Regions from separate parts of the Shewanella rhizosphaerae genome, predicted to be linked through region 2. Evidence: predicted binding sites of a transcription regulator. Region 2 holds the regulator's gene; each other region holds the start of a gene.
What was found. The regulator MetJ, encoded in region 2, represses methionine synthesis genes. The targets are predictions, from matches to a motif close to TAGACGTCTAGACGTCTA.

Region 1: a site for MetJ is predicted at 6,297-6,314, ahead of metE (5-methyltetrahydropteroyltriglutamate--homocysteine S-methyltransferase). Genes of this name have one in related genera too.
Region 3: a site for MetJ is predicted at 5,226-5,243, ahead of metK (methionine adenosyltransferase). Genes of this name have one in related genera too.

Annotation. Positions count from the first base shown of each region.
Region 1 is NZ_CP080420.1:3,547,026-3,557,985, forward strand. Features, by position in the region: gene K0I63_RS15480 (gluconate 2-dehydrogenase subunit 3 family protein) at 1-265, opposite strand, end outside; gene K0I63_RS15485 (glutamate synthase-related protein) at 470-2,020, shown strand; gene K0I63_RS15490 (tetratricopeptide repeat protein) at 2,258-3,772, shown strand; gene metE (5-methyltetrahydropteroyltriglutamate--homocysteine S-methyltransferase) at 3,907-6,186, opposite strand; gene K0I63_RS15500 (LysR family transcriptional regulator) at 6,387-7,286, shown strand; gene K0I63_RS15505 (HDOD domain-containing protein) at 7,633-8,358, opposite strand; gene K0I63_RS15510 (arylesterase) at 8,600-9,211, opposite strand; gene K0I63_RS15515 (TonB-dependent receptor) at 9,305-10,960, opposite strand, start outside.
Region 2 is NZ_CP080420.1:575,944-586,903, reverse strand. Features, by position in the region: gene K0I63_RS02640 (bifunctional aspartate kinase/homoserine dehydrogenase II) at 1-2,074, opposite strand, end outside; gene metB (cystathionine gamma-synthase) at 2,094-3,260, opposite strand; gene metJ (met regulon transcriptional regulator MetJ) at 3,484-3,798, shown strand; gene K0I63_RS02625 (sulfite exporter TauE/SafE family protein) at 3,877-4,617, shown strand; gene K0I63_RS02620 (conjugal transfer protein TraF) at 4,680-5,876, opposite strand; gene K0I63_RS02615 (c-type cytochrome) at 6,389-6,718, shown strand; gene K0I63_RS02610 (DUF3373 domain-containing protein) at 6,783-8,495, shown strand; gene K0I63_RS02605 (tetrathionate reductase family octaheme c-type cytochrome) at 8,540-9,946, shown strand; gene K0I63_RS02600 (ABC transporter transmembrane domain-containing protein) at 10,213-10,960, shown strand, end outside.
Region 3 is NZ_CP080420.1:847,182-858,141, forward strand. Features, by position in the region: gene K0I63_RS03840 (hypothetical protein) at 1-216, shown strand, start outside; gene K0I63_RS03845 (GGDEF domain-containing protein) at 242-1,186, opposite strand; gene K0I63_RS03850 (nucleotidyl cyclase domain-containing protein) at 1,406-2,362, opposite strand; gene K0I63_RS03855 (GNAT family N-acetyltransferase) at 2,484-3,044, shown strand; gene K0I63_RS03860 (hypothetical protein) at 3,059-3,460, shown strand; gene K0I63_RS03865 (VanZ family protein) at 3,523-3,960, shown strand; gene metK (methionine adenosyltransferase) at 4,030-5,181, opposite strand; gene tkt (transketolase) at 5,705-7,699, shown strand; gene epd (erythrose-4-phosphate dehydrogenase) at 7,833-8,849, shown strand; gene K0I63_RS03885 (phosphoglycerate kinase) at 8,952-10,127, shown strand; gene fba (class II fructose-bisphosphate aldolase) at 10,280-10,960, shown strand, end outside.

The sequences.
Region 1 (10,960 bases), 1.6 Mb from region 2:
GGTGCAGCTGTACGCTCTCTATGACGGCGCGGTTGATCACGTCGAAATCTTTGGGGCGCGTGGTGAGAGAGAAACCTTCGTCGCCGGCAAGGCTCAACTCAGGCTTCGCCGCCAGCAGCAGGCCCAGGGCGCCGCTGCGCACAAGAAAGTCGCGCCGGGTCAGGCCGCTTTCGAAGGCATATTGTCTAGTTGCTTCGCGCTTACTCCTCGCCAACTTAATCTCCCGTTTGCTCACTAGATCTGTCTGTTTTATTGCCCATGACATAAGTCAGAACGCCTTACATAAGACCCTGATTATCGCCAAATTGATTCAATTGAGTGTGAATTTTTCGGCGCGCCGGGTCAACACTCACATCGAGTATCGAGAGACGATGACGAAGGAGATTAACAAAAGGTCGCGAGGCGGCGACCCGCCACAAAAGCGCCTAGACTAAAGACAACAGCCGCGTAGCAAGCCTAAGGAGCTCCCATGGTTAAACCCGTCATCGCCGATAACAAGCCCAAAAAAGTCGAGCTAACCAAAGGAAAGGAATACTATTTCTGTGTCTGCGGCCGCTCAAACAGCCAGCCCTTCTGCGATGGTTCCCACAAGGGAACGGGATTTAGCCCCAAGGCCTTTACCGCCGAGCGAAGCGGCGAGGCCTACCTTTGCGCCTGTAAACACACGGGCAACGCCCCCTACTGCGACGGCACCCACAAACAGTTTAGCGCCGAACAGGTGGGCAAGGAGGGCCCGGGCCGCGAGGCGATCGCCACAGATGGCAACCAGGCTCCCAAGGCGGTCGCGACCAAAGAGGAGCCAGGCGTCGAGTTGATCCATCAGCTCGCTAGAGATGGACTCAAGACACTCGGGCATCATGGTCCCATGGTCGCCATGGGGGTGCCCAGATATCAGCTGCCCAGCTGGGATGAAATTCAGATCATGACGGCCCAGATGGCCAGCAAGCCCCTGTTCGAAGAGGAAGCAGTCGATACCGAGCTAGTCATAGGCCCGGAGGCAAGAAAGCCCCTGAGGCTAAAGATCCCCCTGCTGGTGTCAGACATGAGCTTCGGCGCCCTGTCGGAAGAGGCCAAGGTCGCCCTGGCCAAGGGGGCCGAACTTGCGGGTACCGGGATCTGCTCCGGCGAGGGCGGTATGTTGCCCGAGGAGCAGGCGGCCAACTCACGTTACTTCTACGAGCTGGCCAGCGCCCAATTTGGCTATCAGGAAGCCTTGATGGCCAAGATACAGGCGTTTCACTTCAAAGGCGGCCAGGGCGCCAAGACAGGCACAGGCGGCCATCTGCCGGGCAGCAAGAACCAGGGGAAGATAGCTGAGATCCGCGGCATTCCGGCGGGCCAAGATGCCATCTCGCCGCCAAGGTTTAGGGAGCTCAACTCTGTGGCCGACTTTAAACGCTTCGCCGATAGGGTACGTGAACTCAGCGGCGGCGTGCCTATCGGCTTTAAGCTCAGCGCCAACCATATCGAACGGGACATTCAGTTTGCCCTGGATGCCAGCGCCGACTACATCATACTCGACGGCCGTGGTGGCGGCACAGGCGCTGCGCCGCAGATCTTTCGCGACCACATCAGCGTGCCCACCATCCCCGCCCTGGCTCGCGCCCGCCGCTACCTGGATCAGCAAGGTGCCAGCGGCCGGGTGACGCTCATCATCACAGGTGGCCTTAGGCTCCCCATGGACTTCGTCAAGGCGATGGCGCTAGGCGCCGACGGCGTTGCCCTGGCCAACAGTGCCATGCAATCGATAGGCTGTGTCGCCGCCCGCATCTGCAACACCAACAACTGCCCCGCGGGTATCGCCACTCAGAATGCCGATCTGCGCCAACGCCTCAACATAGACAAGTCGGCGCAGCAACTGGCCAACTTTCTGGGCGCCTCCACCGAGCTGATGCAGGTGATGGCCAGGGCCTGTGGCCATCAGCGCCTGCAGGACTTTACCCTGGAGGATCTCGCCACCTGGCACAGCGAGATGGCAAGGCTCTCCGGCATCTCCTACGCAGGCGTGACACCGATTTAATGTGACAGGTTACACTCACCTGCCCGCCTCCCCCAGCCCGTCCCATTCGATCGCGGGCGGGGCACTCAACTCTATTAAGACCAAAACAATAAGGCAAAGCTCCCGCCAGTAAAGACTTGTTTAACAAGATAAATAGGTGCACACTTGCCAGCGATTTAGGACAATCCATCGCCTAAGACCAAAAGCCTAAGGCCAAAAGCCACGTCAATTCAGCCATAGATAATGTGAAGGATCACAATGCAAGTCGTTATTTTCTCGGTAATCTTAGCCCTACTCTTTATCAGCCTGCTGCTGGTCTATTTAAACTGGCGCAGCAAACAGCCCATCGAAGTCACCGGCGGCCCGGATGAGGTCATTTTTCTCGCCAACCAATTGCTGCACAGCGATCGGGAAGCCCAGGCCCTCGATTATCTGGAGCGCGCTGCCGCCATGGGGATGGCGCACGCGGCGCAGTTCCTGGGTGAACTCTACAGCCTCGATGATCATCATCTATATGATTTAGACAAGGCCAATCATTGGTTTCAACAAGCGGGCGAGCTGGATGAACAATTTGCCCAGATTCAACGCCAGATGCTCAAGTTGAAGCTTCATCCAAGCCAAAAAGGTGGCAGTCACGAACTGGAAGCCATGCTGAAACCTGGCGCCGATCAGGGCAACAGCCAGCATCAAGGCGAACTGGGCAGACTCTATCAGGAGAGCCCACTGCTCGACCCCGACGGCAGCAAAGCGCTGCACTATCTCGAGCTTGCGGCCGAGGCGGGTGATGCTGAAGCGAAATACCATCTGGCCAAGGTGCTGCTGGAACCGCGCCATGGCAAGCCGGATCCCATCAGGGCCAGAGCCCTGCTCACGGCCATTGCCGACAGCGATCCTCTGGCCAAGAGCCAACTGGCGCAGATGCTGCTTAGGGGAGAAGGCGGCCCGGCCGAGCCACGTGAGGCCGAGCGCCTGATGCGCGAGGAAGCAGAGGACAACGAGTTTGCCCTCATCGAGCTGGCGCACCTCTATCAGGAAGGTAAACATCTGCCTAAGGATATCGATACGGCTGAGGAGTGCCTAAGACAGGCGATGGCCATGGAAAACAATAGCGCCACCTACCTGTTGGGGGAGCTACTGCTCAAACATAAACGCGCCAACGACAGTCACCTTGAGGCGATCGCCCTGCTCACGCCATTGGCCCAGCAATGGATGACAGACGCCCTCTTCCTTATGGGTCATGCCCACGAAGAGGGGCTTGGCACCCGTCGACATCTCCCCACGGCCCTGGCTTACTATCGTTTGGCGGCGACGGATCCCGCGCCCTATCATCTTGAGCGGGTCGAGACATTAAGTGCCAAGATGGGCAGCTATGAGAAGGAGCAGGCCGAGAACCTGTATCAAGCATTTCTCACCGAGCATCCCATAGAGAAGTCCCAGCAGGCCTGCATAGATCTGACCCACGGCCTGCGTCTGCTCCATGAAGACGATAAAGGTAAACGCCATCCGAGAGAGGCCATTAGCTTCCTGGAGCGCGCCGCACTCGCCGGCGAGAACCTGGCATTTAAGCCTCTGCATAAAGCCTGCGCCGAGCTGAGCCAGAGGGTCGATGCCGCCGTCTGGGCACAGATCGCCCTGGAAGATCAGTTCTATTTTTTGCCCACGGGCGAGATGGAGAGCAGCTTAGCCAGTCTCAAGCAAGGCTTTAGCGAGGCCGAACAGGCGCTGTTTGAGCAGCGCTTACAAGAACGGCGAGAGACACTCACAGGTCACTAGGCTTTCACTAGCGACTAGTCACTAAGTTCAAACGCCCTAAACCCCAAAAAAAGCGCTAAGCCCAAAACATAAGCCCAAAAAAGGGTGGCCAGTAAGCTGGTCACCCTGAGTCTAAAAACGGGGATTTTAAGAGACTAACCCAGGCGGCGTCTTAGCTCCTTAGTCGCCTTCACCATGTTTTGCAGCGCAGGCTCCACCTCATCCCAGGTGCGCGTCTTGAGGCCACAGTCTGGGTTCACCCACAGCTGTCCCACAGGGATCTTGGTCGCCGCCTTCTCAATCAATGCCACCATCTGCTCCACAGTCGGAATGTTCGGGCTATGGATGTCATACACCCCCGGGCCTATCTCGTTGGGATACTCGAAGTCCTCGAAGGCATTGAGCAGCTCCATATGCGAGCGCGAGGTCTCTATGGTGATCACATCGGCGTCCATGGCGGCGATGGCATCTATGGTGGCGTTGAACTCGCTGTAGCACATGTGGGTGTGGATCTGGGTCTCATCCTCGGCGCCCGCCGCACTGAGTTTAAAGGCGGCCACCGCCCAGTCGAGGTAATGCTGCCAGTCACTGGCTTTCAGTGGCAGACCTTCACGAAACGCCGGTTCATCTATCTGTATGATGCCGATACCCGCCGCCTGCAGGTCGGCTACCTCGTCGCGGATCGCCAGGGCAAGTTGATTGGCGATCTGCTCGCGGCCGATATCTTCCCGGGCGAAGGACCAATGCAGTATGGTGACCGGGCCGGTCAACATCCCCTTCACCGGCCTGTCGGTCAGGCTCTGGGCGAAGCTTGCCCAGGCGAGCGTCATCGGCTGACGACGTGACACATCGCCATAGATGAGCGGCGGCTTGACGCAGCGTGAGCCGTAGCTCTGCACCCAGGCAAACTGCGTAAAGCCTACCCCGTCGAGCTGCTCGCCGAAATACTCCACCATGTCGTTGCGCTCGGCCTCGCCATGGACCAGGACGTCGATCCCCAACTTAAGCTGACGTGCTATGCTGTCCCGGGTCACCGCCTCGAGCTGCGCCACATAGGCCTGCTCGGTCAGCTCGCCCTTACGCCAGCGACTGCGCAGGCCGCGAATGGCCGGCGTCTGTGGGAAGGATCCAATGGTGGTGGTAGGCAGCAGCGGCAGACGAAAACGGGCCTGTTGCTTTTGGCGACGCTCGCCAAAACCGCTAGGACGATTGAAATCCTCAGGCGTTAGGGCCTTGAGCCTCGCCTGCACCTCAGGGTTGGCCGCCTGCTCACGGGCCTGACGCCTCGCCTCACAGCGCGCCACTATCGCCTGGGCCGCCTCGCTCTGTGGGGCAAGCAACAAGGTGCGCAGCGCCGCCAGCTCGTCGAGTTTCTGCTTGGCAAAGCTGAGTTGATTGGCGAGCTCTGGCGCCAGCTCGGTTTCGCTCTCCAGATCCACGGGCACATGCAGAAGCGAACAGGAATGCGCCAGCCAGATCTGCTCTCCAAGATCTGCCACCACAGCGCGCAAACGCTCGGCCAAGATATCGAGATCCGCCGCCCACACGTTGCGGCCGTTGATCACCCCAAGGCTGAGCACCTGCGTCGGCTTAAGGCTGGCGCCAAACAGGGTGAGCTGCTCGGCATCGCTCACCAGATCCAGATGCAGGCCATCGACTACGAGCTCCTTAATCAAATCATGATGATGGGCCACAGAGCCATAGTAGCTGGCCAGTAGCAGCTTAACCCCCTGGCCACTGAGTTCTTTGTATGCCGGCTCGAAGGCCGCCAGCCAGTCATCATCTAGCTCCAGCGCCAAGATAGGCTCGTCGAGCTGCACCCAGGTCACGCCCTGGTCGGCAAATCGCGCCAGAATCGCTTGGTAGGCCTCGAGCAAGTTGGGCAGCAGGCTCAGCTTGTCGAAGGGCTCGCCCTCGCACTTGGCAAGATAGAGGTAGCTGACCGGGCCAAGCAATACCGGCTTAGGCTGATGCCCCAGGGATTTAGCCTCGGCCACCTCGTCGAACAGCTGCTCATAGGCTATCTCGAAGCGCTGACCCGCCGTGAGCTCGGGCACTATGTAGTGATAGTTGGTGTTGAAGTATTTCTTCATCTGGGCGGCGCGGCTCGCCTCCCCGGTGGGGGCGCGGCCACGGGCCACTCGAAACAGGGTGTCGAGATCCACCTGCTCGCCGCTACGATGGCGCGCCGGGATGGCATTGATGGTGGCGCTCAGGGTGAGCACCTGATCGTAGAAGGCAAAGTCCCCAACCGGCACTTGCTTCACCCCCGCCGCCTGCTGCCACTGCCAATGGGTTCTGCGCAGTTCACTGGCGAGCGATTGCAGCTGCTCCTGGTCTATCTCGCCACGCCAATATTTTTCCAGGGCGAATTTGAGTTCCCGTTGACGACCTATGCGGGGAAAGCCTAATGATGCGATATCTAGAGTTTGCATATTGTATACCTTTTGCATTAAGATGAGCGAAATTCATGGTTAGCGCCCTTCGCTGTCATCGCAATACAGGTTTGAGAACTGAAATTGCACAACAAACTAAAACAGGCGTCTGGACGTCTAGAAGTTTATTGTGCTAGTCTGTTGTCTCGCAATCGAATTGATTTCACGAGCAACATGAGCCAAATTCATGTGAGGTAAAAATGATAGAGCTTAGGCATTTACGTACATTGGTCGCCCTGAAAGAGAGCGGCAGTCTCGCGGGCGCAGCCAAGAAGCGCTTTGTCACCCAGTCGGCCTTATCCCACCAGATCAAGGAACTGGAGACCCGCATCAACTCGGCGATTTTCGTGCGTAAGAGTAAACCCCTCTCCTTTACTCAGGAGGGCGCTCGGTTGCTCAATCTGGCCGAGGAAATCTTGCCTAAGGTGATAGAAACCGAAATCGATCTCAAGAATGGCCTGGGCAGCGAGGCGAGAGATCTCTATGTCGGTATCGAATGCCACAGCTGTTTTCGTTGGCTGATGCCGGTGATCGAGCAGTTTAATGCCAGCTTTCCCCACACCAACTTGGAGCTCTCGAGCCGCCACCTGTTCGACTCGCTAACCGCGCTCAAACAGGGACAGCTGGATGTGGTGCTCACCTCAGACCCTATTCCCGACCATGATATCGCCTATCAACACCTGTTCGATTTCGAGGTCAAACTCCTGGTCGCCGCGGATCATCCGCTGGCCGAGCTCCCCTATGTCACGGCGGCGCAGCTTAAGGATCAGACCCTGCTCACCTACCCAGTGCCACTAGACAGGCTGGATATCTATCGCCACTTCATGGAGCCTGCGGGCGTGCCGGTTGCCAAGCAGATCCGCTGCGATCTCACCGCCATGTTGCTGCAACGCATCGCCTGCAAAGATGGGGTTGCCGCCCTGCCGAGTTGGTCGATCAACGAGGCTCATGGTCTGTCGCTCAAGGCGGTAAAACTGGGATCAGAAGGGCTCAGACGCCCACTGTTTGGCGCCTATCGCAGCAACGGCAGCAGCGCGCGCCTCGCCCAGCAGTGGCTCAATCTGGTGACCTCTGAGGGGCTGGAGCGTCAGGGGCACTAAAGGCGCAATTTCAGAAAAGCTAAAATTAAGGCACAAAAAAACCTGCACTCGGCAGGTTTTCTTTTATCAGGTCGAAGGCCCTAGGGCCTGTTGGCCTTTTGAGAACAAATTTTGTTCTAATTGAGCATGTTCAAATCGCGGCTCGAGGCTTGAGATATAGTTATTCTATATAAAAGCCGAGTAACAAAGAGTTGAACGTGCTCAAGACGAACCCTGCGGGCAGCGTCTGTATCATTTTTCTACTGCGTTATCGCTCATTGATGTAGCTCACTAGATTACAATCACTCTGCCTTGTATAAAATCGATACAGAATGCTGCAAAAATGAACGTAAAAGGTCAACAGGCCCTAGAGCGGGTTGAGCAGTTGATTGCGCATGGATAGCACTCTGCGCAGCACCAGACCCGGAGAGTCTGGATTGCGAGTCTGACGTAGGTTATGGGCGATCATAAACTCTTCTCTGAGTTCCTCATCCAGGCCTAATGACTCGAATGCCTCAAGGGTCAGCGTCTGCTTCTGATTATCGATCAGCGACTTGATGATAGAGAGCGGGAACGACTGCTCCGACTCGGCATTCAGGTAGGCGAAGGCGGTCAGGGCGATGATCTCGCCAAACACGCTAAACAGCGCCAGGGTCTGCACCTCATCGGGATTGATGTTCACCCCTTCCATATGATGCAGGCTATCCACGGCGTCGGTAGCTATGCTCTCGGTGAGCGCCCAGTAGCCGTATACCAGCTTCTTGTAGGGCTGTGGCAGCTCGTCCAGACGCTCCTTGAGGTAGAAAGTGAAGGCATAACGGTAGATATTGACCTGACCCAGGCGCACCAGGGCATCTTTCAATGAACGGTTCTTCGATGACACGCTGGCGTTAGCCGCCGAGTTGCTGCGCCATAGCAGATGTGCCGCCAACGCGGGATCGGAAGAGACTATATCGATCACATTGCGGATATCGCCATCGGCAATAATGGCTTTCTTCAGCGGGATCAGAATACCCCGTCGTCCGATAACCTGTTCTTCATTGGCAATAATTGCGCGTACTTGAGTGAATACCTGATGCTCAAGATCTGTCATGAGAAGTTATTAACCTGATTTATTATTGGCACGGCGCCATTTGTTATCCGAGAATTTACCCATAAAACGACTGTCTGGGTCAAGTCGATTTGGGGTAAAAACGGACATTAACCTAAATAAATTCATCTTGCCACTCACGCCTGAGCTTTCAGCCCACAATCGACGAAAGATAAACGACAAAATTCCGCCACTTAACCAAGGGGTGACGCCCATTGACTGGCTACTGCCAGGGCCATTTTAGCTATAGGGCACCTGCCTGTTGCAGACGCTGATATAGGTGCTCGGCGAGACGACGATAGCCTTCATCGTTGAGGTGAATCGCATCAGATTTTACCTCTGATAATTTTAGCAGTTCTGTCAGAAAATCCTCAATAAATAGCGGCTGATATTGCGCTGCCAGCTGTCCATACAGAGGCGCCGTTTCCAGCCAGATGCTCTTCTGGGGCACGCCAATCAACACCACAGGAATATCGCGCCGCTGGGCCTGTGCCAGCATAGCAGAGAGGTTGGCCTCGACCTGCGCCGCGCTGCCATTGCGCAGAAAATCATTGCCCCCCTCGAGCAAGATGATGAGATCCGGCGCCGTCTCATTCAGCACTCGGGCGAAGCGCTCGCGGCCCCGGGATGTGGTCTCCCCCGAGATGCCGGCGTTGATCACCTCGCGTCCGCTCATTGCTTGCAGCTGCGCAGGATAATCCATGCCAGGGCTGGCTCCCACGCCCTGAGTCAGGCTATCGCCAAAGGCAAGGATCCTGGCACTCCCCGGCAAGGGAGCAAGTGAGGGCCCGCCACTTGGCCAGAAGATGATGGCCAAGAGTAAAATAACGGGCACAAGCAACCACTTTAGTTTCATCCCACAGACTCCCAAATGATCTATGCCCTATGATGAACAGCAGGCAATAAAAAAGCCAGTCAGATCTGACTGGCTTTTAAGGCTAAAGCCGCGTTAGAAGCGGTAGCTGGCGGTCAGGCGCAGCGCCCGGCCTGTGCCAGGGTAATAACCGCTACCCCAGGTGCTGAAATACCCTGAGCTGACATACTCCTTGTCCAGCAGGTTATCGACCCGCAGGCTGGCCAGCCAGGCATCGCGGGAATAGTTGATGGCGATATTCGCCAGGGTATAGGCATCGAGCTTATCGCCTAAGTTGGCATTGTCGCCCTCCATGTAACGCTCACCCGTGTAGACCGCCTCGGCGAAGAGCTGCAGATGCTCATATACATCGTAGCTGACATAGCCACGACCTGAGTTCTTGGCTACCCAGGAGAGTGCCTTACCCTCGTTTAGTCCTTCGGTAAACTCGGCGTCTATGTAGTTGTATTCAAGCCCAAGCATTAGATCCTGAGTCGCCTGCCAATCCCAGTCTGCGCTTACCCCATAACGGCGTGAGGCATCAGCGTTCACGTTAGCGCCGGGGAAGCTGCCACCTGCAGGTGTCTCGGCGCTCGGGTCGAAGACGATCTCATCTTCGAGATCCAGTCGATAAGCACTCAGGCGCAGGGTATTGCGCTCGAGCAGCAGATCCCACCCCGCCTCGTAGGAGCGACCCGTCTGCGGCTTGAGCCCCTGAATGCTAGCCGGGGTATAGGCCTGCTCATCCACCTTGGCGAAACGGAAGTTATCGTCGGCCCGCAGGTAGAATCTATGTTGCTGGCTCGGGCGATAGTTGATGCCAAGCTCGAAGGCATGGGCATCCTGATCCAGATCTATCCCATTAGGGTAGGCACTGGCGTCCACCAGCTCATCTGTCACCTCGGCGTAACGACCGCCCACCACATAGCTGAAGCTCTCGGTGAGGGGCACGGTCGCCTGCAGATAGGCGCTGGCCAGCTTCTGCACATTGCTGCGATTACTAAATGTCGCCTCGCCGCGGCTAAGATCCAGGCCGGTCACCAGCTTGAGCTCGCCGTTATCCGTCTTGATGTTGCCCACGGCCTTAGGCTTAAACTCCAGCAGGGAGCGGGTATCGCGGCGGCTTGTGTTCCAGGTGCTTAGCCCGGTTGTTAGGGTGTCGCTGTAGTTAAGGTCGGCGCCCAGTGCCCAAGCATCATTCAGCTGGCGCTGATAGCCGGTGCGGGCCGCCGTGGTCATCTCATGTAGGTAGGCATCGATAAAGAGATCGCCCTGCTTCAGGTCACCCATTTGTCTTGGGTTTTGCTTGATCTGCTCGTCGGTCAGCGCAGCAGCCAGTTCGCGATGGTTGTCATAGTGACTCGCCTCGGCGAAGAACTGCTGCACCTCATCGTCATACTGCAGGCGTCCCAGCACTGAGCTGGTCTTGCTGGCATTGTGATCGCGATAGTTGTCGCTCTTGAGATGGTTGGCCGCGCCATAGAGGCGCCAGTTGTCGTTGATGGCGACCGACCCCTCGGCCTTGGCCTCAAGGGTGTCGAAGCTGCCGCCGGAGAGCTGCAGGCTGCCGCCGTTATCTTTCGGCGCCTTGGTGATAATGTTGATCACCCCGCCGACCGCCTGGTCACCATAGAGCACACCGGCGCTGCCTGAGAGGATCTCGATTCGCTCCACCTGATTGAGCCCGATGGCACTGATGCTCGGCGCGGCGATATCGATGTTATTGAGGCGACGACCATCGATCAGGATCAA
Region 2 (10,960 bases):
AATCATCCAGCGGGATCTCGGCCAGCTTAGTCGGCACCAGAGACTCCAGCTCGATATCGTCCAGCTCTATGTCGTAACCTATCTCACGGGCCAAGATCAGCAACTTGCGCTGCATGTCCCGGCCGGAGAGGTCGTCGCGGGGATCCGGCTCGGTAATACCCAGCCCCTTAGCCTCCAGCACCAGCTCGGAGAAGGGTTTCTTGGCATCATAGTGCTCGAACAGCCAGCATAGGGTGCCGGAGAAGATGCCGCCGACCGCCTCTATGCTGTCACCGCTGTTATGCAGATCGTTCAGCGCATGTTGCACCGGCAGGCCCGCACCACAGCTGGCGTTATAACGCCAGAACAGACGACGATTGCCCAGCTGCTGCTTCAGCTCCTGATAGAAGGCCAGCGGCCCAGAACCCGCCAGCTTGTTGGCGCTGACGATATGAATGCCGCGAGCAAAAAACTCGGGATATTGCAGGGTGAGATCGGCGCTAGCGCTGATATCCAGGGCGATCAACTCATCGCAATTTAGTGCCTGCAACTGCTCGAACAGATGGGTGTACTGCCAGCCGGTGCCGCGCTCCTCAAAGGCCTGTTGCCAGCTGCTTAAGTCAATATCTGTCTCACTCAGCAGCGCCTTCTTGGAACTCAAGAGTCCTACCAGCTCGACGCTGACCTCAAGCTCCTTATTGAGCACGGGGCGGGCACGTTTGAAGAGATCGATCCAGGCTTCGCCTATGTTGCCTATGCCCAGCAGCAGGACACCGATACGCTTGCGCGGACCGGCGCAGCGTCTGTGCACCTTCTGGGTCAACAGGTTTACCTGCGCCTTAGGCACCAGGGTCACCAGGCTAAGGCCATCATTACACAGAGGATGCGCCTCACGGCTCAACAGACGCGAGAAGCCGCGGCGATAGAGGCTGGCATCGGCGCTCACCAGGGCCACCAAGCCGAGATCGTCGCGCAGCTGTAACTCATCGATTCCCAGCTCGCTGCGCTTGGCCTCGAAGATCGCCTGGGCCTGCTTCTGATTCTCATGGGTAAAGGCCAGCTCGGCGCGGCCGTGGGCCAACGACCAATAGGCCAGTGGCGTCAGGCCAGCCTGGGCAAAACAGGCCAGCAACTGCGGTAACTCGACCCCTATGGTCAGACTAAACAGACTGACGCTGGAGAGGCTGGTCACCACAGGGGCACTGGCCGACGAGCTCTTAGGGGCGATCAGGGTAAAATCTGTATGGGGGGCGTAGCTTGAACGCACCGCCAGGCTGACTTCGGTGTCGAACAGTGGCTGCAGAGTGCGGTTATGCAGCACGGGAGAGCCAAGGTGCGCCAGGCGGTTCGCCTCGGTGAGCGACATGCTCTTAAGCAACTTGGCATCGTTAATTCGGTTCGGGTCGGCGTTAAATACGCCTTCCACATCTGTCCAGATGGTGACACGTTCGATATCCGCCAGGCTAGCCAGTAAGGTGGCGCTAAAATCTGAGCCGTTACGGCCCAGCAGCAGGGTATCGCCCTGCTCGTTGGCGCAGATAAAACCGGTGATCACCAGACGCTCTTGAGGATGGGCCTCGAGCAGCGCCTGCACCTTCTGGCGCGACTCGCCAAGGCGGATCTGCGGTACGGCGCCTTCATCGGCGACCAGTAGGGTGCGGGCATCGACATCGGTCGCCGCCACGCCAGACTCGCGCAACAGCGCCGCCAGCAGACGGGAAGACCAGCGCTCGCCGAAACTTACTACCTGGTTGCGTTGATAATCGTTGAGCTCATCGAGCGACAACAGGCTGGTCAGCTGCGACTTGTCGGTGGCCAGTCGCTCTCTCAGGCTACGGGCCTGCTCGTTGGAGAGCAGCTGCTCGATTAGATTCTGCTGGTAACTCACCAGCACCTGTAACTCTTCCTGCCACAGCTGATCTGTGTCGCACAGCTCCAGCAGGCGATATAGGAAATTGGTACTCTTGCCCGCGGCCGACACTACGATAAGATCATCGCTGTGGCCATGGGTCAGTAAAATGTGGGCGACGCGGCGGTAACAATCTGCATCCGCTAAACTAGAACCACCAAACTTATGCAAATGACAACGTGTCATTATCTGCTCCTCAAACCCTTTAACTACTTACCGCGATAGCCGCTTCTAAACCCGCAAGAATATCTGCCACCAGATCCTCGCCATCTTCTATGCCCACTGACAAACGGATCAGGGTATCTTTCACGCCCGCCTCACGGCGCGCCTCTGGGTCCATGGCTCTGTGGGTCATGGTCGCGGGAACCGCCACCAGACTCTCTACGCCTCCCAGACTCTCGGCTACCGAGAAGTATTGTAACGCATCTAAAAAGGCAACGAGTGCCGATTCGCCACCTTTTAGCTCAAAACTCAGCATAGCGCCGAAGCCCTTCTGCTGTCTGGCCGCAATTTCATGGCCTGGATGCTCGGCAAGCCCCGGATAATACACTTTTTCCACCGCCTTGTGGTCACAAAGCAGTGCCAATACCTTCTGAGCGTTGGCTTGGTGTTCACGAATGCGCACCGCCAGGGTTCTCAGCCCCCTCAGGGTCAGGTAGCTGTCGAAGGCTGACCCCGTCAGACCTAGGGTGTTCGACCACCAGTGCAGCAGCTCGCCCACCTCAGGGGCTTTGGCCACCACGGCGCCGCCCACCACATCGCTGTGACCATTGATATATTTGGTGGTGGAGTGCACCACGATATCGGCCCCCAGCAACAGTGGCTGTTGTAACACAGGAGAGAGGAAGGTGTTGTCCACCACCACCTGAGCACCCACCTTGTGGCTCGCCTGGGCGATGGCCTCTATATCGACTACTCGCAGCAGCGGGTTAGAGGGGGTCTCAAGCCACACCATCTTGGGTGACTGGCTCAGCGCCTGCTCGAGCGCGGCATCATCGGTTTGATCCACCACCAATAGCTTAAAAGCGCCCTTCTTGGCCAGGTTGGTGAAGAGGCGATAGCTGCCGCCATAGCAATCGTGAGGCACCACCAACAGATCCTCTGGGCCCAGCAGGCTAGTCACCAGTGTGATGGCGGCCATGCCGGTACAGGTCACCACGCCGGTCGCCCCTTGTTCCAGTTCGGCAATCGCATCACCGAGAATAGAGCGGGTCGGATTACCTGAGCGGCTGTAATCGAATGCCCGCGGCTGTTGATGCCCTTCAAACGAGTAGTTTGTCGACAGATAGATAGGCGGCACCACGGCACCGTGCTGAGTGTCTGACTCTATGCCTCGTCGTACGGCGGCGGTGGCTAGTTTACGCGCTGTCATCTTCAACTCCTCAAATTGGATCTGGGCAGGCACCTCGGCAAAAGAGATGTCTGGACGTCTAAATGTACCTAAGCCGATAGTGAGCGTCAACAACTTTTGGACGTTTAGACGTCCAAACATTTAGAAATCTATTTGCATTTGCCAAAAATTCGAGGCAATAATTTGACTGTAATTTGTAAGGGTTTAAAATCTGCACCGAATTTTAGAATTTACAGGTGAGTCAATGACTGAGTGGAATGGCGATTATATCAGCCCCTATGCTGAACATGGTAAGAAGAATGAGCAGGTAAAGAAGATCACTGTCTCTATTCCTCTTAAGGTGCTTAAGGTGTTAACCGACGAGCGCACCCGGCGCCAGGTCAACAACTTGCGTCACGCCACTAACAGCGAGCTGCTGTGCGAGGCTTTCCTGCACGCCTACACCGGTCAACCACTCCCCCAAGACGATGACCTGTCTAAAGACAAGCCAGATAGCATCCCAGCCGAAGTCAAACGTCTGATGACCGAGATGGGCATAGAGTGGGAAGAGATGGAGTAATCCACTCACACACGAATCGATAGAGGGATCGCTAGGCGGTCCCTCTTTTAGTTTTCAACCTTAGCCTGGAACATTGCAGTGCCTGCACTTCCGCTCGATCCTCATATTCTGGCGCTAGCCTCGCTTATCGTCTTCGTCGGCGCCCTCACCCAGAGCCTGATCGGTTTCGGCATGGCGGTCGTCGCCGCGCCCCTGCTCTACCTTATCGAGCCATCTCTGGTGCCTGCGCCCGTGATCCTGATGGGCTTCTCTATCGCCCTTCTAACCCTGATCCGTGAGCGTGGCGCCCTGGAATTCAACGGCCTGCAATATGCCTTACTGGGACGCATCCCCGGCGGACTGATCGGCGCCGGCCTGCTCATGGTCGCGCCCCAGGACGTGCTCGGCATGACCATCGCCATCATCGTTGCCATCGCCGTACTGCTGAGCCTGATGCGGCTCAACCTGGTGGTCAACCGCCGCAGCCTGTTTATCGCCGGCGTGATCTCGGGGATCTTTGGCAACATCGCCGCTATCGGCGGACCGCCGCTGGCCATACTGCTCTCGGGTAAAGATGCCAAGCAGTTTCGCGCGGCCCTGTCGGCCTTCTTCATCTTCAGCTCCACCATCGCCATAGTGATCCTAGGGCTTACGGGTCTACTGACCCTGCATCACTTCTACTGCTCGGCGCTGCTGCTCCCCTCTGTGCTGCTGGGTTACCTGATGGCCAATCGCCTGGTGGGACGCATAGACAAGAATAGGACCCGCATCATGACGCTGGTGCTCTGTAGCCTGAGCGCCATCTTGCTGGCCGCCAAGTCCTTAAGTGCCCTGCTCTAACACCTAGGCTCAAGAGAAGGCCGGCATCATAGCCGGCCTTATTGTTTCTAAAAAACCTATCTCTAGAAATGATAGGAGGTCTGAATCACCCCGCCCACGGCGTCATCTGTGCCCACCAGGCCGGTGAGATCCAGATTAAAGGAGCGGCCTATGGTAAAGCCTGTACCCAAGGTATAGAGGTTGCTACTGGTATCTTTCATATCGTGGCGATAGCCGACACGCAGGGCCAGCCAATCGGTCGCCCTCATCTCGCCGCCCAAACGCCAATACTGGGTCTCTCCTATCTCATCGAATCGCTTATGACCATTAAGATCCACATCTGTCGTCAGGCTGAAGTTATCCCAATCATAGGCCACACCTAAGGTATAGAGAGCCTCGACACGGTAGATAAACTTGCGCCCCATCGCCTCGACGGTGTCCAGCTTCTGGCTCACCAGGTTACGTCCCGACAGGCCTATGGTCATGCGTTCGAGTGGCTGAATGGCCACGCCGATATCCAGGTTTGCCACGGTATCGTCGTTGCGGTATTTGTTGTCGTCGAAATCATCGGCGTCAAAGTTGTTGGCGCTGACCACATAGTTATAGGTGTCGATACGCTGAAGCTTGGGCGAGATACCCACGGCGACCGGCATATTGACGATCGACAGCGGGAAGCTAAGGGCCACACCAAGATCTGAGATGGCACCGGCCACCACGGCCCCCTGTGAATCCAGATCGGTAACCGCAGGCGGATTGTTAGGGTCAAGATTGGTCAGGGCGTCTATGTCGCTGTCCTCGATCACCGCCACGCTCACCGCATCGATATAGGTCTTGTAAAAGATCGACATAGGCATGCGCTTGGTCGGTAAAACCACGGAAAAACCTAGCCCCACGCTGCCATAGGCATTTTCACCATCGAGGGACTTGAGATCGGCGACCAGCATGTCGCGGTAATTGGTGATCCCAGTGACGTCGCTGGCATTGATGGCCGCCTCCAGACCGTCATAGGAGGCCTGCAGGGCGTCGAACTTATCGGTCAGGTTATCGATATTGGCTGCCTCGGCGCCCAGCACGGGCAACATCACCGCGCCGCCGGAATACTTGGGGGCATGAATGGCTAACAGGGCGGGATTGATAAAGGCGGCACCTTCGCGGTTAGAGGCCGCGACCCCGGTTCCGCCCATGGCATCACTACGGGCCTCGTTGTAGAGGGAGGCGGCAGATACCAATGAGGCACTACCAGACAATAACACTGCGATGACCAAGCTAAGGTATTTCATCTCATTCACCCCGTTCATTATTTTTGTTCTCGCTCAGGAATCTACCCGAGTCGTCTTTAAAGATAGACTAAGACGGCTAAAAAGTGCTCTCAAAACAGCTCGATCAGACACTTTTTTTTAAATCATTTCGCCGCCCCTTCCCATTGCCAGAGAAACCTGCCGATTCGGTTCGCCACTCAGCCCGTTAAAACAGGCCCATTTGCAATACAAAAACAAGCAAAAATACCTATTTAGAGAGAGCTGAAATAATAAAGTGTGATCTAACTAGGTAGTTTCTCCCCGAGAGCAAGATCACAAGATAGCAAAACCTTAAAAACAAAAATCATTAAATTTCATTGCATTACACCTTGTTCATTAGATTTTTATCCATGATATTTTTATCAATTAGATTTTTTTCATGAAGGTGATCAACATCAAATTTACAACTACCCCCTTTTGGTAAATTTTCCAACAAGAAACAAGCATTTTGTTTCAGGTTAATAAATCGCTCAGAGTAGCGGTTAAGGAAAATGATGATGAAAAACGTTGCCAAAATAGCTACATGCTTACTCCTCGCCTTCACCGTAGGCGGACAAGTCTACGCCGTCGACGGTGGTAACCCTAAGAAAGGGAAACATCTTTATAAAAAAGAGTGCAAAGCCTGCCACAGCAAGGGCGATGCCGCCGGTGAACTCACGCCCATGAGCAAGACCATGAGCCAGTGGGATCGCTTCTTCAAGCGCGACATGCACAGCGCCCAACCAGACGTATTTAAAAAGCTCTCCGACAAAGAACGCCTTGATATCCAGCAGTTCTTATACGACCACGCGGCCGACTCAGATCAGCCACAGACTTGCGGTTAACCACAGATTTCGTAATCGAAGCGCTCATTCACCGCTCCCGATGAGCGCCTAAGGAGAGATTCACATGCGTACTCTACTGTCTATATTGATCGCTAACGCTCTGGCTATGTCAGGCTCAGTCTATGCCGCCGATAGCGATGCGCAAAAAATAGCCGAACTTAAACAACAACTTGCCGATCTCACCGAAGAGATCGATCAGATCAACAGCCGCGTCGATAAGAACGAGCGCCACACCGCTCTCGACCGATTAGAGATCACTGGCGATTTCCGTACCAAGGCCCATTCATTGCACTACCAAAATGTCACCTGGAACCCTGCAATCAAGGTGGACTTCAACGATTTTGGTGCTAAAGCCATGTCTGGTGCCTTTGGTATGCCTAACGATCCCAACTCCCCCCTGGGACAGATGATGGCGGCCAATCCGGATCTTGCCGCCGCCTTCCAGAGCGGCATGCTACAAGGCGTGATGCCTTACGTGCTGGCCCCCAAGACCACCCAAGATATCAACAACGACATCTTCTATACCACGCGTCTGCGACTCAACCTCAAGGCCAAGGTATGGGATAACGTCAGCTTCGCCGGCCGTCTCAGCATGTACAAAAACTGGGGCGACTCCACAGGTGTTCAAGTCTTCGACTCATGGCGCTCCTTCACCATGGACGGCACCAACAGTGGTAACACCAGCGGCGACTGGCTCAGGGTAGAACGCGCCTACTTCGACTGGAAGAACATAGGTGGCAGCAACACCTACCTCTCTATCGGTCGTCGTCCATCTACCTATGGCCCACCAACCCAATATCGTGAAAACGAGAAACGCGGCGGTACACCATCGGGTCACCTAGTTAACTTCAACTTCGATGGTCTAACTCTGGGTTACAAGCTGGGTGAGATCACCGGCATCGAAGGTCAGGTAGTGCGCTTCTGTTACGGCCAGGGCTTCGAGTCACAGTGGGGCAATGGTGAGATGTTTGGCGATATCGTCACCAAAGACACCCACCTAGGCGGCTTTAACATAGATGCCATCAACGACGGTAACCACTTCCTGCAATTCACCCTGTTTGGCGCCAAAGATATCAACGATGGCTTCAAGGGCACCATGGCCTTCCCAACACAGCTAGCGGGAATCTTTGCCCCCACCATGTATCAGGACATGCAGAAGTTCAGCAACTTCAACTTCCAGACCCGAGTACAGCCTAGCGGCGTGATCGGCGACATGTACCTGGGCGGCATCGGCTACGCCTACGAGAGCGATGAAGACTTCAAGGCCTTCGCCTCTTTCGGTTGGACCCGCGCCGAAGGCAACGGTAATGCCGGTATGTTTGGTGGCATGCTCAGCGATGCGGTATTCGAAGCACAGCTCAATGCCGACGGCAGCGAGATCATCATGATGCCAAGCGCCGCCGATGAGAACGACACCAAAGATGGTTACGGTATCTATGTGGGTATTCAGATCCCAGCGCCTTACGGCAAGTTCGGCCTCGAGTATAACTATGGTTCCAAGTACTGGACCCCATTTACTCAGGCACAAGACGATCCTATCGGCAGCAAGCTGGCTACCCGTGGTCATGTGGCCGAGGCCTACTATATGTTTGATATCAACCCAAGAATGTTTATCAAACTCGCTGGTCTCTACTACGACTACGAATATACCGGCAGTGGCACTCCGGTGGGCGCCCCACAAAAAGTGGATGATGTGATCGCTGGCTCTGCCTTCTCCATGTTGCCAGTAGTCGATACCGCCTATGACATCAATGCCTCACTCGTCGTCAACTTCTAACTAAGCTATCTCCCCCGGCCTAGGCCGGGGGTAGGGAACAGACAATGAAACACACACATTCTCTCACGGCGATGTTTGCTGCAGGGATCTTCGGCTTGGCCAGCCTCAATGCCATCGCCGAAAACCCGCATAAGGAAGCCATTCAGGGACCCTTTACCCAGGGCTCTCAGGTGACCGAGCAGTGCATCGAATGCCATGAAGATCACGCCAAAGACTTTATGAAGTCGTCTCACTGGACCTGGGAGCTAGAACAGAAGCTGCCCGGACGCACGGTAAAACGGGGTAAGAAGAACGCCATCAACAACTTCTGTACTTCTATCGCCGGTAACGAGCCTAGATGTACCAGCTGTCACGCAGGCTATGGCTGGAAAGACAACAACTTCGACTTTAGCGACATGACCAAGGTCGACTGCCTGGTGTGTCACGACACCACAGGTACCTATGTCAAAGACCCTGCCGGTGCCGGCGAGGCCCTGGCTAAGGTCAACCTGGAACGTGTGGCACAAAATGTCGGCATGCCGGTACGTGACAACTGTGGCTCTTGCCACTTCTACGGTGGCGGCGGCGACGCGGTGAAGCATGGGGATCTCGACTCCTCCATGGCCTATCCCGACAAGGCCACCGACGTACACATGGACAGCGATGGCAATGACTTCCAGTGCCAGACCTGTCATACCACCCAGCAACACCAGATCACTGGTAATGCCATGGGCGTATCGCCAGGCGGTGAGAACGATATCGGCTGTGAAAACTGCCACGATAGCGCGCCACATGCCAACAAGCGCCTCAACACCCATACGGCCAGCGTCGCCTGTCAGACCTGCCATATTCCTTTCTTCGCCCGTAACGAACCGACCAAGATGAGCTGGGACTGGTCTACCGCTGGTAGCGATCAAGAGGAAACCGTGGACGAGTATGGCAAGCACACCTTCATGAAGAAGAAAGGCAGCTTCGTCTGGGGCAAGATGGTCAAGCCTGAATACGCCTGGTACAACGGCAAGGCAGATGCCTACATGGTGGGTGACAAGATGGATCCATCCAAGGTCACTAAGCTGACTTCGCCACTGGGTGATATCACAGACAAGACCGCCAAGATCTACCCATTCAAGGTGCATCGCGGCAAGCAGATCTACGACAAGAAGCAGAACATCTTCGTCACCGCCAAGGTCTATGGCAAGGGCGGTTACTGGAAAGAGTTCGACTGGGATAAGGCCGCCAAACTTGGCATGGAGGCTAACCAGGCACTGGCCCAGCAAGGCATCAAGTACAGTGGTGAGCATGGCTTTGCCGAAACCGAGATGTGGTGGCGCATCAACCACATGGTTTCGCCAAAAGATCAGGCGCTCAAGTGTAACGACTGCCACAACAAGGGCACACGTTTAGATTGGCAAGCCTTAGGTTACGAAGGCGACCCAATGAAGAACAAGAAAGGCGCTAAACACGCCAAGTAAATTGTAATCCCCTTTCGTCATCTCCCTGCAGCAAAGAGGTCTGGTCTACCAGGCCTCTTTTTTTTGCCCATCGCACTCACCCATCAGGCTACCAATCCGCCAGGCAGCCAATCCGCTCAAAATAATGACGAGGCAAGCTTTGCAGCTAAATCAAAAGTATAGAAATTTGTCTTATATCTAACCCTTGTCTTAGCTGCTAGCTTTAGTCCTAGCAACATTGAACTACACTCTTGTTTAATCACCAATTATTCCAAGGGACGGCATAGATGGTTAAAACCTTTCGTTTGCTCGCACAGAATCAGTCGTTCAACGAACTGCTCCTCACCTCTGTGTTTATCAATCTGCTTTCACTCGCCCTGCCTTTCACCATGTTACAGATCTACGATCGTATCTTGCCCAACGAGGCACACGGGACGGCAACGGTTCTTGTGATTGGAGTCGCTATCGCCATCCTGTTGGAGCTGATACTCAGGTACGCCCGTAGCTGGCTGCTGGGCGCCTCGGCAGCCAACTATGAGCTGCATACCATCACCCGGGTTGTGAAGCGTCTCATCAATGCCGATTACCACCACATAGAGAATCTCGGCGCGGGCAAAATCTCCCACGGCATCCACAGCATAGCGGCCATGCGCGACATCTACTCCGGCCAGGCGGCCGTGGCGATGATGGATTTCCCCTTCGTGATCATCTTCCTCGCCCTGGTGGCCTACATTGGCGGGCCGCTGGTGTTTATCCCACTGATCGTCTGGCTGATCGCCGGCGTGAGAGTATGGCAGCTGGGGCAGAAACTCTCTCTCGCCACCAAGGAGCTAAGCCTGAGCCAGGATGAGCGCACCCGCCTCTTGATGCTGGTGCTCTCAGGCCTCACTACCACCAAGGCGATGGCCCTCGAGTCCCGCATGACCTATGCCTATAAGAAGATCAATCATCAGCGCCTCGCCCAGCAGGAGGAGGTCGACTGGTTGTCGGCGAAACTACAGGAGCTGATCCAGGGCACCGCCCAGGCCACCACCT
Region 3 (10,960 bases), 270 kb from region 2:
CACTGGTTGGGACTCGCCATGGTGCTCGCCGGCCTTGGGATCTATGGCCTGACCTCCTGGACCGAGCAGATCCAGGGGATACTCTTGGTTTCAAGCCTGATAGGCCTGGGGCTGGTGATGATGTCGCCTTTCCCCATAGTGCTCTTTTTTCAATGGGCAAAGGCGCAGGATCAGAGCCAAGACGCACCTGAGTGCGAGAGCCAGCGCGAGAGCTAGCGCAAAACTTAAGGCTTAACTCGCCCTAGGCCTTTACGCCGCCTTGTTGTTTCAGCTCTCGGTTGGCATGTAGATTCTGTCTCGCCGCCTCCACCATGGGCTCGATGGCAAGATGTGTGGTGGGGGTGAAGAAGCTCACGCCTATGGCGATCTCCGCCTTGATCTCTTCCTTGGCGATCTGCTTGAGCAATCGCTTGGTGAGAGATTCGAGATTGGCCTGACTGTCGACGAAGGCCAGTATGGCAAACAGGCCATCTTCGATGCGCGCCGAGACATCGGCGTCACGCATATTATGGTGTATCACCCGGGCTAACTGCCTCAGTCCCTGACTCTGTTCCATCACTCCCTTATAAGCTGTCATGTCCTGCAGCAGGACGATACCCGCATGGGAGCCGAAGCGGCGACTCAGGCTCAGCTGTCTTGGCGCCATCAGGTTGAAGCCATAGGGGTTGAGCATACAGGTGAGATCGTCCTGTACCGACATCATCTGAATCTGCTGCATCAAAAACAGGTGCTTGAGCTCCGCCTGGATCAGCGCCTTGGCGTTTTCCATCAGGGGCAGGAGTCGCTGGAAGTGTTTACTGCGCTGGCTGTCGCAGATCAGCATGACACCGAAGGGTTGACCGTCTGACCAGTAGAGGGGCAGGGCCAGCAGGCTGTTAAAGCGTGCCAGGTGACTCTTGGGATCTTGGCTCTTGGTCAGATCCAGCAGGCCGTAGGCGGTGTGGTTCTTGAGGGCCTGGGTGAGGCTGGCATCATGAAACTGAGTACCGGCATAGAGATTGAGATCCGTGTGCTGACGACTACAGACCACCTGATACTCGCCGTCGATAAACTGCAGCACCACACTGGCCTGAGCCTGATAAAATTCATTAAGTAGATCAACTTGTTGCTGCCAACGCGGCAGGGTAATGGCGGGATGGTCGGCTTCCCTAAGCCAAAGGCTGGTATCGGCGCATTCTAATAGCATAGTAGTGCTCGCTTATTGTTATTATTAAATTGCATAACTCGCTAGATAAGGTGGGTCAGCCGAAAGACTGACGACACAAAGTGTTTACATCATACTCAAAAATCATATGTTGTGAGAATGTAAATTTTCAATTTTGCGAGCAAAATCTGTTTTTTCGTTTTTCGAAGTTAACTTCTAACGCCTGTCTCTAATGCCAGTTTCTAGCGCCAGCCTCTAGCATTAGGCCTCAGTCTCAATTTCATCATCTTTCTGCTGAGACTTGAGTTGCTGCTTGGCCTTCTCCAGCATGGGCGCCAGCTTGGCCGAGGAGTCGGGGGCGAAGAAGGAGTGGCCCGAATCCAATTTGAGGCGATCGTTTTGTTGTAGCAGCAGTTTCTCGACCCTGTGGCTGATGTGGTTGAGATCCCGCTCGGTATCCACAAACACCAGTACCACGAACTGGCTGTGGCTGTAGTGGGCGGCTATGTCGGCGGTGCGTATGGTGTCCTGAATGATGTTGCCCAGCAGGCGGATATGCTTGTCCTCTATCTCGTCGATCAGCGGCGGATTGGGGTAGAGCTCGAAGAAGAGGATGCCGGCATGGGCACCGAAGCGACGGCCGAGGTTGAGCTGTCGCGGCGCCATCATGATGAAGCCATAGTGATTGAGCATGCCTGTGTCGCGATCCCGCATCGACAGTGATTCGATGCGCTGGCTCTGACACAGGAGTGCCAGGTCCTGTTGCAGCAAGATCTGGAAGGGTTCCAGCATGAAGGCGTTGGTGCTGGCGGTCTCCTTGTTGGCGGGATTGATCACACACAGACAGCCGAATACAGTGCCGTCGGGCCAGAGGATCGGCCTGGACAGCATGCTGCTGGCGGTGGCGAGATCTTTGGGGAGTTCGGCGTTGGATTCCCGACTCAGATCCAGGTTGACCCCTTCGGGCTGACTGTTGGACAGGCGGGTGAAGAGTTCGAATTTCTCGTTATACAGGGTGCCGGAAAGAAACCTGCGGGTATCGTTGATGGAGCTGACGATGATCTCAAAACCCAGGTCCGTCTGCTGGGCGACAAAGGCGACATCGGCTTCGAAATAGCGTTTCATCAGCTCGCACTGATGCATCCACCTGACTAAGTTGATTTGCGCGTTATCGTTTTCAAGTATACTCACACCTGTGTGAATGTTTTCCGGCAGCATGATCGGCTCTAACCTATTGGTGTTTCAGGTGTGTTAAGTGTGGTAGTCGATTAGCTATTTTGCAAATAACCCGAAGATTTAAGGGGATATTCTTGTTTCTTCACAGCATAGTGAGTCCGTCATGGTGATCCGTCTGGCAACCCGCGCCGACCTAGATGCCATCGCCGCCCTGGAAGCGAACCAGTGGGAGGCCGAGCTTGCCCCAGATCAGCGCGGCGGCATGATGACGGGCCAGAGTTTTAGTCGCCAGCAGTTAGATGAGCTGATCCAGAATCATTGGTTGTTGCTGGCCGACGTCGGCGGTGAGATCGCGGGTTATGTGATCGCCGGTCGCTGGCCTTTCTTCGGTAACTGGCCCCTGTATCGTTATCTCCTGAAGCGACTCGAGACCGATCGTTTTGAAACTGGCTCGGGTATAATCAATAAAGCCAACAGCTGTCAGTATGGTCCCATCTGGATAGCGCCGTCCCAGAGGGGGTCTGGCTTGTTCTTTGAGTTAGTGTCTGAGCTCAAGAAAGAGGTGGCACCTCAATATTCCTACATGGTTACCTTTATCGCCGAAGAGAACGAACGTTCCTTCGCCGCCCACACCCAGAAGGGGAACATGCAGGTGCTGGACTTCTTCGAGTTCGATGGCCGCGGTTACTATCTGCTGGCGGCCGATACTTCAGGCGCTATCTAGGGGAGGGCGACCTTATGACGAGCAATAATACCGAGAGTGACATGAATGAGAGCAAGATGGCCGAGAGCAAGATGCAAGGCCTCCCGACACGTCTCGCCGAGCTGTTTGAGCCCTATGCTGGCGTCAGCCTTAGCGCCCTGGATAACTTCAAGCTGCTCAAAGCCTTGGCGGACCAAGCGGCGCTTAACTGTGAGTGTCTCGAGCTCAGCGGTGAGCCGCGCGCCATCTATGTCGCGAATTGTGATGGGCACTGGTTTGATTGTGGCTTTAGTAATGCCTATAGCGCCGAGATACGGCCTATGACGCAGCCATCTGAGGCGCAGTTGGCGACGGCTAACAAGGTCGAGGTGCCACTGTTAAATGCGCAGCAGCTGAGTTTCATGTGCATGCAGTATGCCCATTTCGATCATTGTTAGCCGAGACTGATGAAGTTGCATCAGAGAAATGGAATGAAGATATCAAGGATGAGTCGTTTGTGATGGTGAGAGCCTTTGCCCTGCTGGGCGTGTTATTTAGTGGTTTCCTGGTCTGGCTGATCGTCAGCGCCGATGCCGGGCGCACTAACCCCTTGTTTGAGCTGGCCCATGCGATGCCCTATGGCGATAAGCTGGGGCATATGCTGCTGTTTGGTACATTGACCCTGTTTGCCAATGTTGGCAGCAACTTCAGGCGCGTCTCTTTCGGGCGACTTTCTTTAGGGCAGCAGTCGTGTTGGGGAATGAGACCCTATCTGGGGGCTGTGGTGGTGGCGATTGTGGTGATCATCGAGGAGTGCAGTCAGCAGTATTTTCCCAGTCGCACCTTCGATGGCTATGACCTAATGGCCGATGGGGTCGGCATCATGCTCTTCAGCATGGTGAGCCTCTATCTTGAGAAGCGATTCTCTACTGGCAATGAGATCTCTAGTCGCAACTAATATATCTCATTGACCAAGATACAAAAAAGCCGCCAAAGGGCGGCTTTTTGCTGACTGGCATAACCAAGCTTATAGCTTAGCGTCTGCGCGCAGGGCTTCAGCCTTGTCGGTGCGCTCCCAAGGGAACTCGTTACGACCGAAGTGACCGTAAGCCGCAGTTGCCTTGTAGATAGGACGTGCCAGGTCGAGCATTTCGGTCAGGCCATAAGGGCGCAGATCGAAGTGTTGACGAACCAGGCCGATAAGCACTTCTTCAGAGACCTTGCCTGTGCCGAAGGTCTCTACGCTGATAGAGGTTGGCTCGGCCACACCGATAGCGTAAGACACCTGAATCTCACAGCGATCCGCCAGACCGGCAGCCACTATGTTCTTCGCCACATAACGGGCCGCATAGGCCGCGCTGCGGTCAACTTTTGATGGGTCTTTACCCGAGAATGCACCGCCGCCGTGACGAGCCATGCCGCCGTAGGTGTCGACGATGATCTTACGACCCGTCAGACCACAGTCACCCATAGGACCACCGATAACGAAACGGCCGGTTGGGTTGATGAAGAACTTGGTGTCCTTGTTCAACCACTGTGCCGGTAGCACAGGCTTGATGATGGTTTCCATCACGCCTTCGATCAGATCAGATTGGCTGACGCTGTCGCAGTGCTGGGTAGAGAGCACCACGGCGTCGATGCCGACGATCTTGTTGTCTTCATAGGCGAAGGTCACCTGGCTCTTGGCATCTGGACGTAACCAAGGCAGGGTGTTGTCTTTACGCACTTCTGACTGACGCTTCACCAATGCGTGGGCATAGGTGATCGGGGCAGGCATGAGGACGTCAGTTTCGTTGCTGGCGTAACCGAACATCAGGCCCTGGTCGCCGGCGCCTTGCTCTTTAGGATCGGCGCGATCGACACCCTGGTTGATGTCTGGAGACTGCTTACCAATGGCGTTGAGTACCGCACAAGAGTCGGCATCGAAGCCCATGTCTGAGTGGGTGTAGCCGATCTCGCGAACCGTCTTACGGGTTAGCTCTTCAATATCGACCCATGCAGAAGTGGTCACCTCACCACCTACCATCACCATGCCGGTTTTGACGTATGTTTCGCACGCCACACGTGCCTTAGGATCTTGCTCTAAGATCGCGTCGAGTACCGCATCAGAAATTTGATCGGCGATTTTATCTGGATGACCTTCTGAGACCGACTCAGAGGTAAACAAGTGCTTTGCCATAATGGAAAAATCTCGTCTTTAAACAATTCGAATGTGTAGAAGTATCTACATCTAGACGGCCATTTTAGTGGAAATCAGATCGGATAACACCCTTTTCGATGAAAATTGTGGAGTAAAACCGGGTAAATATTCTAATGCTTCGGATGAGTTTAAATAAAAGTACAACTTAAAATATTGTTAATGTTGGATTTTTATTGTTGTTATAAGGCCGCTATTTTTTATTGCCAAAGGATCGCTTAGGCCAGTCTGATGACGATCGCGGTGAGTCGGGTCTGCCTGCTCAGTCTTGTGCTCGCAAATTTTGGTGAGGGCGACGGAGAAGTTTAAGCGGCGAGGTGAGGTTTTGCCTGGGGTCATCTTGAGTGTCACTGAGGTGCACTTTTTCGCGTCTAGATGGATTTAATCTAAGCTAAAGGGCGAATTTTATTTGCGTCCCATCCACGAGTAGGGGAAAATATGCCCCCATTGTTGCCCGCAAAATCGGCCCGCAAAATCCCCAACATTCAAATCAGCAGGAGAGAGCATGTCATCTCGTAAAGAACTCGCAAACGCTATCCGTGTGTTAAGTATGGATGCCGTTCAGAAAGCCAACTCTGGTCACCCAGGTGCGCCATTGGGAATGGCCGATATCGCCGAAGTGTTGTGGAATGATTTCCTGAAGCACAACCCGAACAATCCAGAGTGGGTCGACCGCGACCGTTTCATCCTTTCAAACGGCCACGGCTCTATGCTGATTTACTCTCTGCTTCACCTGACGGGTTATGCACTGCCGATGGATGAGCTGAAGAACTTCCGTCAGCTGCACTCTAAGACGCCGGGTCACCCTGAGTATGGTTACACCCCAGGTGTTGAAACCACTACAGGTCCACTGGGCGCGGGTATCAGCAACGCCGTAGGTATGGCGATTGCCGAGAAGACTCTGGCGGCGCAATTTAACCGTCCCGGCCACGATATCGTTGACCACTACACCTACTGCTTCCTGGGTGACGGCTGTCTGATGGAAGGCATCTCTCACGAGGCCTGTTCACTGGCGGGTACCCTAGGTCTTGGCAAGCTGATTGCCTTCTGGGATGACAACGGCATCTCTATCGACGGTCACGTCGAAGGCTGGTTCACCGACGATACCGCCAAGCGTTTCGAATCTTACGGCTGGCATGTGATTGCCGGTGTCGATGGCCACGACAGCGATGCTATCCGCAAAGCAATCGCAGAAGCCAAGTCAGTCACCGACAAACCAACCATGATCTGCTGCAAGACCATTATCGGTTTCGGTTCACCAAACAAGTCTGGCAGTCACGACTGTCACGGCGCGCCACTGGGCGATGCCGAAATTGCGGCGGCTCGTGAGTTCCTAGGTTGGGAGCACGGTCCATTTGAGATCCCTGCAGACGTTTACGCGGGTTGGGATGCCAAAGAAGTGGGCGCGGCCAACGAATCTAGCTGGAACGAGAAGCTTGCTGCCTATGAAGCCGCTTACCCAGAACTGGCTGCTGAATATAAGCGCCGCGTGATCACTGGTGAACTGCCAGCCGATTTCGAAGAGAAGGCACAGGCCTTCATCAAAGAGTGTCAAGAGAAGGGCGAGAACATCGCCAGCCGTAAGGCATCACAAAATGCTATCGCGGCCTTCGGCGCTATCCTGCCTGAACTGCTCGGCGGCTCGGCTGACCTGGCCGGTTCTAACCTGACCCTATGGTCTGGTTCTAAGGGCATCCAGGAAGATCCTGCCGGTAACTACATCTACTACGGTGTGCGTGAGTTCGGTATGAGCGGCATCATGAACGGTGTGTCGCTGCACGGTGGTTTCATCAACTATGGCGCGACCTTCATGATGTTCATGGAATATGCGCGTAACGCGGTACGTATGTCTGCGCTGATGGGCATTCAAAACATTTTCGTTTACACCCACGACTCTATCGGTCAGGGTGAAGATGGCCCGACTCACCAACCGGTTGAGCAGCTGGCTAACCTGCGCATGACACCAAACATGATGGTATGGCGTCCATGTGATGCGGCAGAAACTGCCGTAGCTTGGAAGATGGCTATCGAGCGTCGTCAGGCACCGACTTCACTGGTATTCAGCCGTCAGGGTCTGCCTGCACAGCCACGCAGCGAAGAGCAACTGGCTAACATCGCCAAGGGTGCTTATGTGTTGCAAGATTGCGCCGGTACGCCAGATCTTATCCTGATCGCAACCGGTAGTGAGGTGCAGCTGGCACTGGATTCGGCTAAGGCACTGACCGAGCAAGGTAAGGCGGTACGCGTGGTCTCTATGCCATCTACCGATGTGTTTGACGCGCAAGACGCCGACTACAAAGAGTCTGTACTGCCTAAGTCAGTCACCAAGCGTGTGGCCATCGAAGCGGCTCACGTCGATTACTGGCACAAGTATGTCGGTTTCGACGGCGCCATCGTTGGCATGACCACCTTCGGTGAGTCTGCTCCAGGCGGCGCGCTGATGAAGCACTTCGGCTTCACCGTTGAGAATGTGGTTGCTAAGGCAAGCGCTATTCTCTAAGGCCTAGCGCCTGCAAAAGGGCATAGGGCAAGCAGTTGCTCTATGCCATGATGACTCGGCTTATCGATAACGATAGGCCGTTGTCGCATCAAGAAAGCCTATCTCAGGACGGTGTTAGGAGTAGAAGCACTTAATGATTAAAGTTGCTATTAATGGTTATGGCCGTATCGGTCGCTCGATTCTTCGTGCTCTCTATGAGTCAGGCAAACGGGATCAGATCCAGATTGTCGCCATTAATGAACTCGCCAACCCCGAAGCCATGCTTCATTTGACCCAATACGATACTACCCATGGTCGTTTTCAGTCTCCCGCGTCACTCGACGCCAACGTGATGACCATAGGGGATGATCGTATCCAATTGCTCCATGAGGCCGATGCCGAGAAGCTCCCCTGGCAATCCCTGGATATCGATATCGTGTTCGAGGCCACGGGCGCCCTCATCGACCGTCAGGCCTGTGAGGCCCACATCAGGGCCGGCGCCAAACAGGTGCTGATCAGCCATCCCTCATCCGGCGATGTGGACGCCACTATCGTCTACGGCGTGAACCATCAAGATCTCAAGGCCGAACATAAGGTGGTCTCTAACGCCTCCTGCACCACCAACTGCCTGGTACCCATTATCCAGGTGCTGGACCGTGCCTTTAAGGTGCGCAGCGGCGCCATCACCACCATCCACTCGGCGATGAACGATCAGCAGGTGATCGATGCCTATCATGACGACCTAAGACGCACCCGCGCGGCGGGGCAGTCGATCATTCCGGTAGATACCAAGCTGGCCAGAGGGATCGAGCGGATCTTGCCCGAGATGAAGGATAAGTTCGAGGCGATATCTGTGCGCGTGCCGACAATTAATGTGACTGCAATTGACTTATCGGTCACCTTAGATAAACGTGTCGATATCGATACAGTGAACCAGGTATTATCTCAGGCGGCAAATGGCTCATACCAAGGGGTTGTGGGCTATACTAATGCGCCATTGGTATCGTGTGATTTTAACCATGATCCCAGATCCAGTATCGTCGATGGCACCCAGACCCGGGTGAGCGACGGCCATCTGGTGAAGTTGCTGTTGTGGTGTGACAACGAGTGGGGCTTTGCCAACCGTATGTTGGATACCAGTTTAGAGATGATAAAGGCCGTTAGAGCCTGATTTTATAGATTTTAAACCTATGGCCGGTGAAGCGTCCCGGCGGTGGGTAGCCCAGTTTTGCTTTAACTTTTATTTTTAACTTTAAACTTAAGGAAACGTGAAATGGCGATTATCAATATGTCAGCGTTAGATCTTCAGGGCAAGCGTGTGCTTATCCGTGAAGACCTCAATGTCCCTGTCAGCAACGGTGTGGTTACCAGCGATGCGCGTCTGCGTGCTTCTCTGCCAACCATCAAGCTGGCGCTGGAGAAAGGCGCGGCCGTGATGGTGATGTCTCACCTGGGTCGTCCGACCGAAGGCGAGTACAACAGCGAGTTCTCAATGCAGCCGGTTGTGGATTACCTGGACAAGGCGCTGGATTGCCCGGTACGTCTGGCCAAAGACTACCTGGACGGCGTAGAAGCCAATGTCGGTGAAGTCGTGGTGTTCGAGAACGTGCGCTTTAACGTGGGTGAGAAGAAGAACGACGAGGCGCTGGCCAAGAAGTTGGCTGCCCTGTGTGACGTGTATGTGATGGACGCCTTCGGCACCGCACACCGCGCCCAGGCATCGACTCACGGTGTTGGCCTGTACGCTCCTGTAGCCTGTGCCGGTCCACTGCTTGCCGGTGAGCTGGAAGCCCTGGGTAAGGCGATGGACAACCCGGCGCGTCCGCTGGTAGCCATCGTAGGTGGCTCTAAGGTGTCGACCAAGCTGACCGTACTCGAGAGCCTCTCTGGTATTGTCGACCAGCTCGTCGTGGGTGGCGGTATCGCCAACACCTTCATCGCCGCAGCCGGTCACAACGTAGGTAAGTCGCTTTATGAAGCGGACCTAATCGATGAAGCCAAGCGTCTGGTAGCCAATGCCCAGAGCCGTGGCGGCGACATCCCAGTACCGACCGACGTCGTCGTGGCGAGCGAGTTCAGCCCAACGGCGAGCGCGACCCTCAAGGCGGTCGATCAGGTGGCAGATGAAGATATGATCTTCGACATCGGCCCTGACAGCGCCGAGGCCCTGGCCGAGATCCTCAAGAACGCCGGCACCATCGTCTGGAACGGCCCGGTAGGCGTGTTCGAGTTCGACCAGTTCGGTGAAGGCACCAAGCGTATCGCCCAGGCCATCGCCGACTCTTCTGCCTTCTCTATCGCGGGCGGTGGTGACACCCTGGCGGCGGTCGACAAATACGACATCGCCGATAAGGTCTCTTACATCTCTACCGGTGGTGGCGCCTTCCTGGAATTCCTGGAAGGTAAGGAACTGCCTGCTGTGGCTATGCTGGAAAGCCGCGGCGAATAAGTAAAAAATAATTAGTATTATAAGAAACCGCCGATAGTCGGGTCGCAAGGAGTTCGCGCCCCGGTTATCGGTATCAAAATCTGTCCATACGATAGTGACCTCGGTGGTTAAGCGGGCATAGCCCGATAGTCACCCTATTATTGGAGTTAAAAATGGCCTTAATTTCCCTACGTCAACTGCTAGACCATGCCGCAGAGCACGGATACGGCGTTCCCGCGTTCAACGTTAACAACCTGGAGCAGATGCGCGCCATCATGCAGGCGGCAGAAGCCACAGACAGCCCGGTTATCGTTCAGGCGTCAGCCGGTGCGCGTAAGTATGCTCGTCCTCAGTTCCTTAAGTATCTGATGGCGGCGGCGCTCGAGCAGTACCCAGATATCCCTGTGTGTATCCACCAGGACCACGGTACTCACCCTGACGTGTGTCAGCGTTCTATCCAGCTGGGTATGTCTTCAGTCATGATGGACGGCTCACTGATGTCAGACGGTAAGACACCGGCTTCATACGAGTACAACGTCGACGTGACCCGTAAGACGGTTGCCTTCGCCCACGCCTGTGGTGTGTCGGTAGAGGGTGAGATCGGCTGTCTGGGTAGCCTGGAAACTGGCCAAGCCGGTGAAGAAGATGGTGTTGGCGCCGAAGGTATCCTGAGTGAAGATCAGCTGCTGACCACGCCGGAAGAGGCGGCGCGTTTCGTGGCCGACACTCACGTGGATGCCCTGGCCATCGCAATCGGTACCAGCCATGGTGCCTACAAGTTTAGCCGTAAGCCTACCGGCGACGTGCTGCGTATCGACCGTATCAAAGAGATCCACGCACGTATTCCTAACACC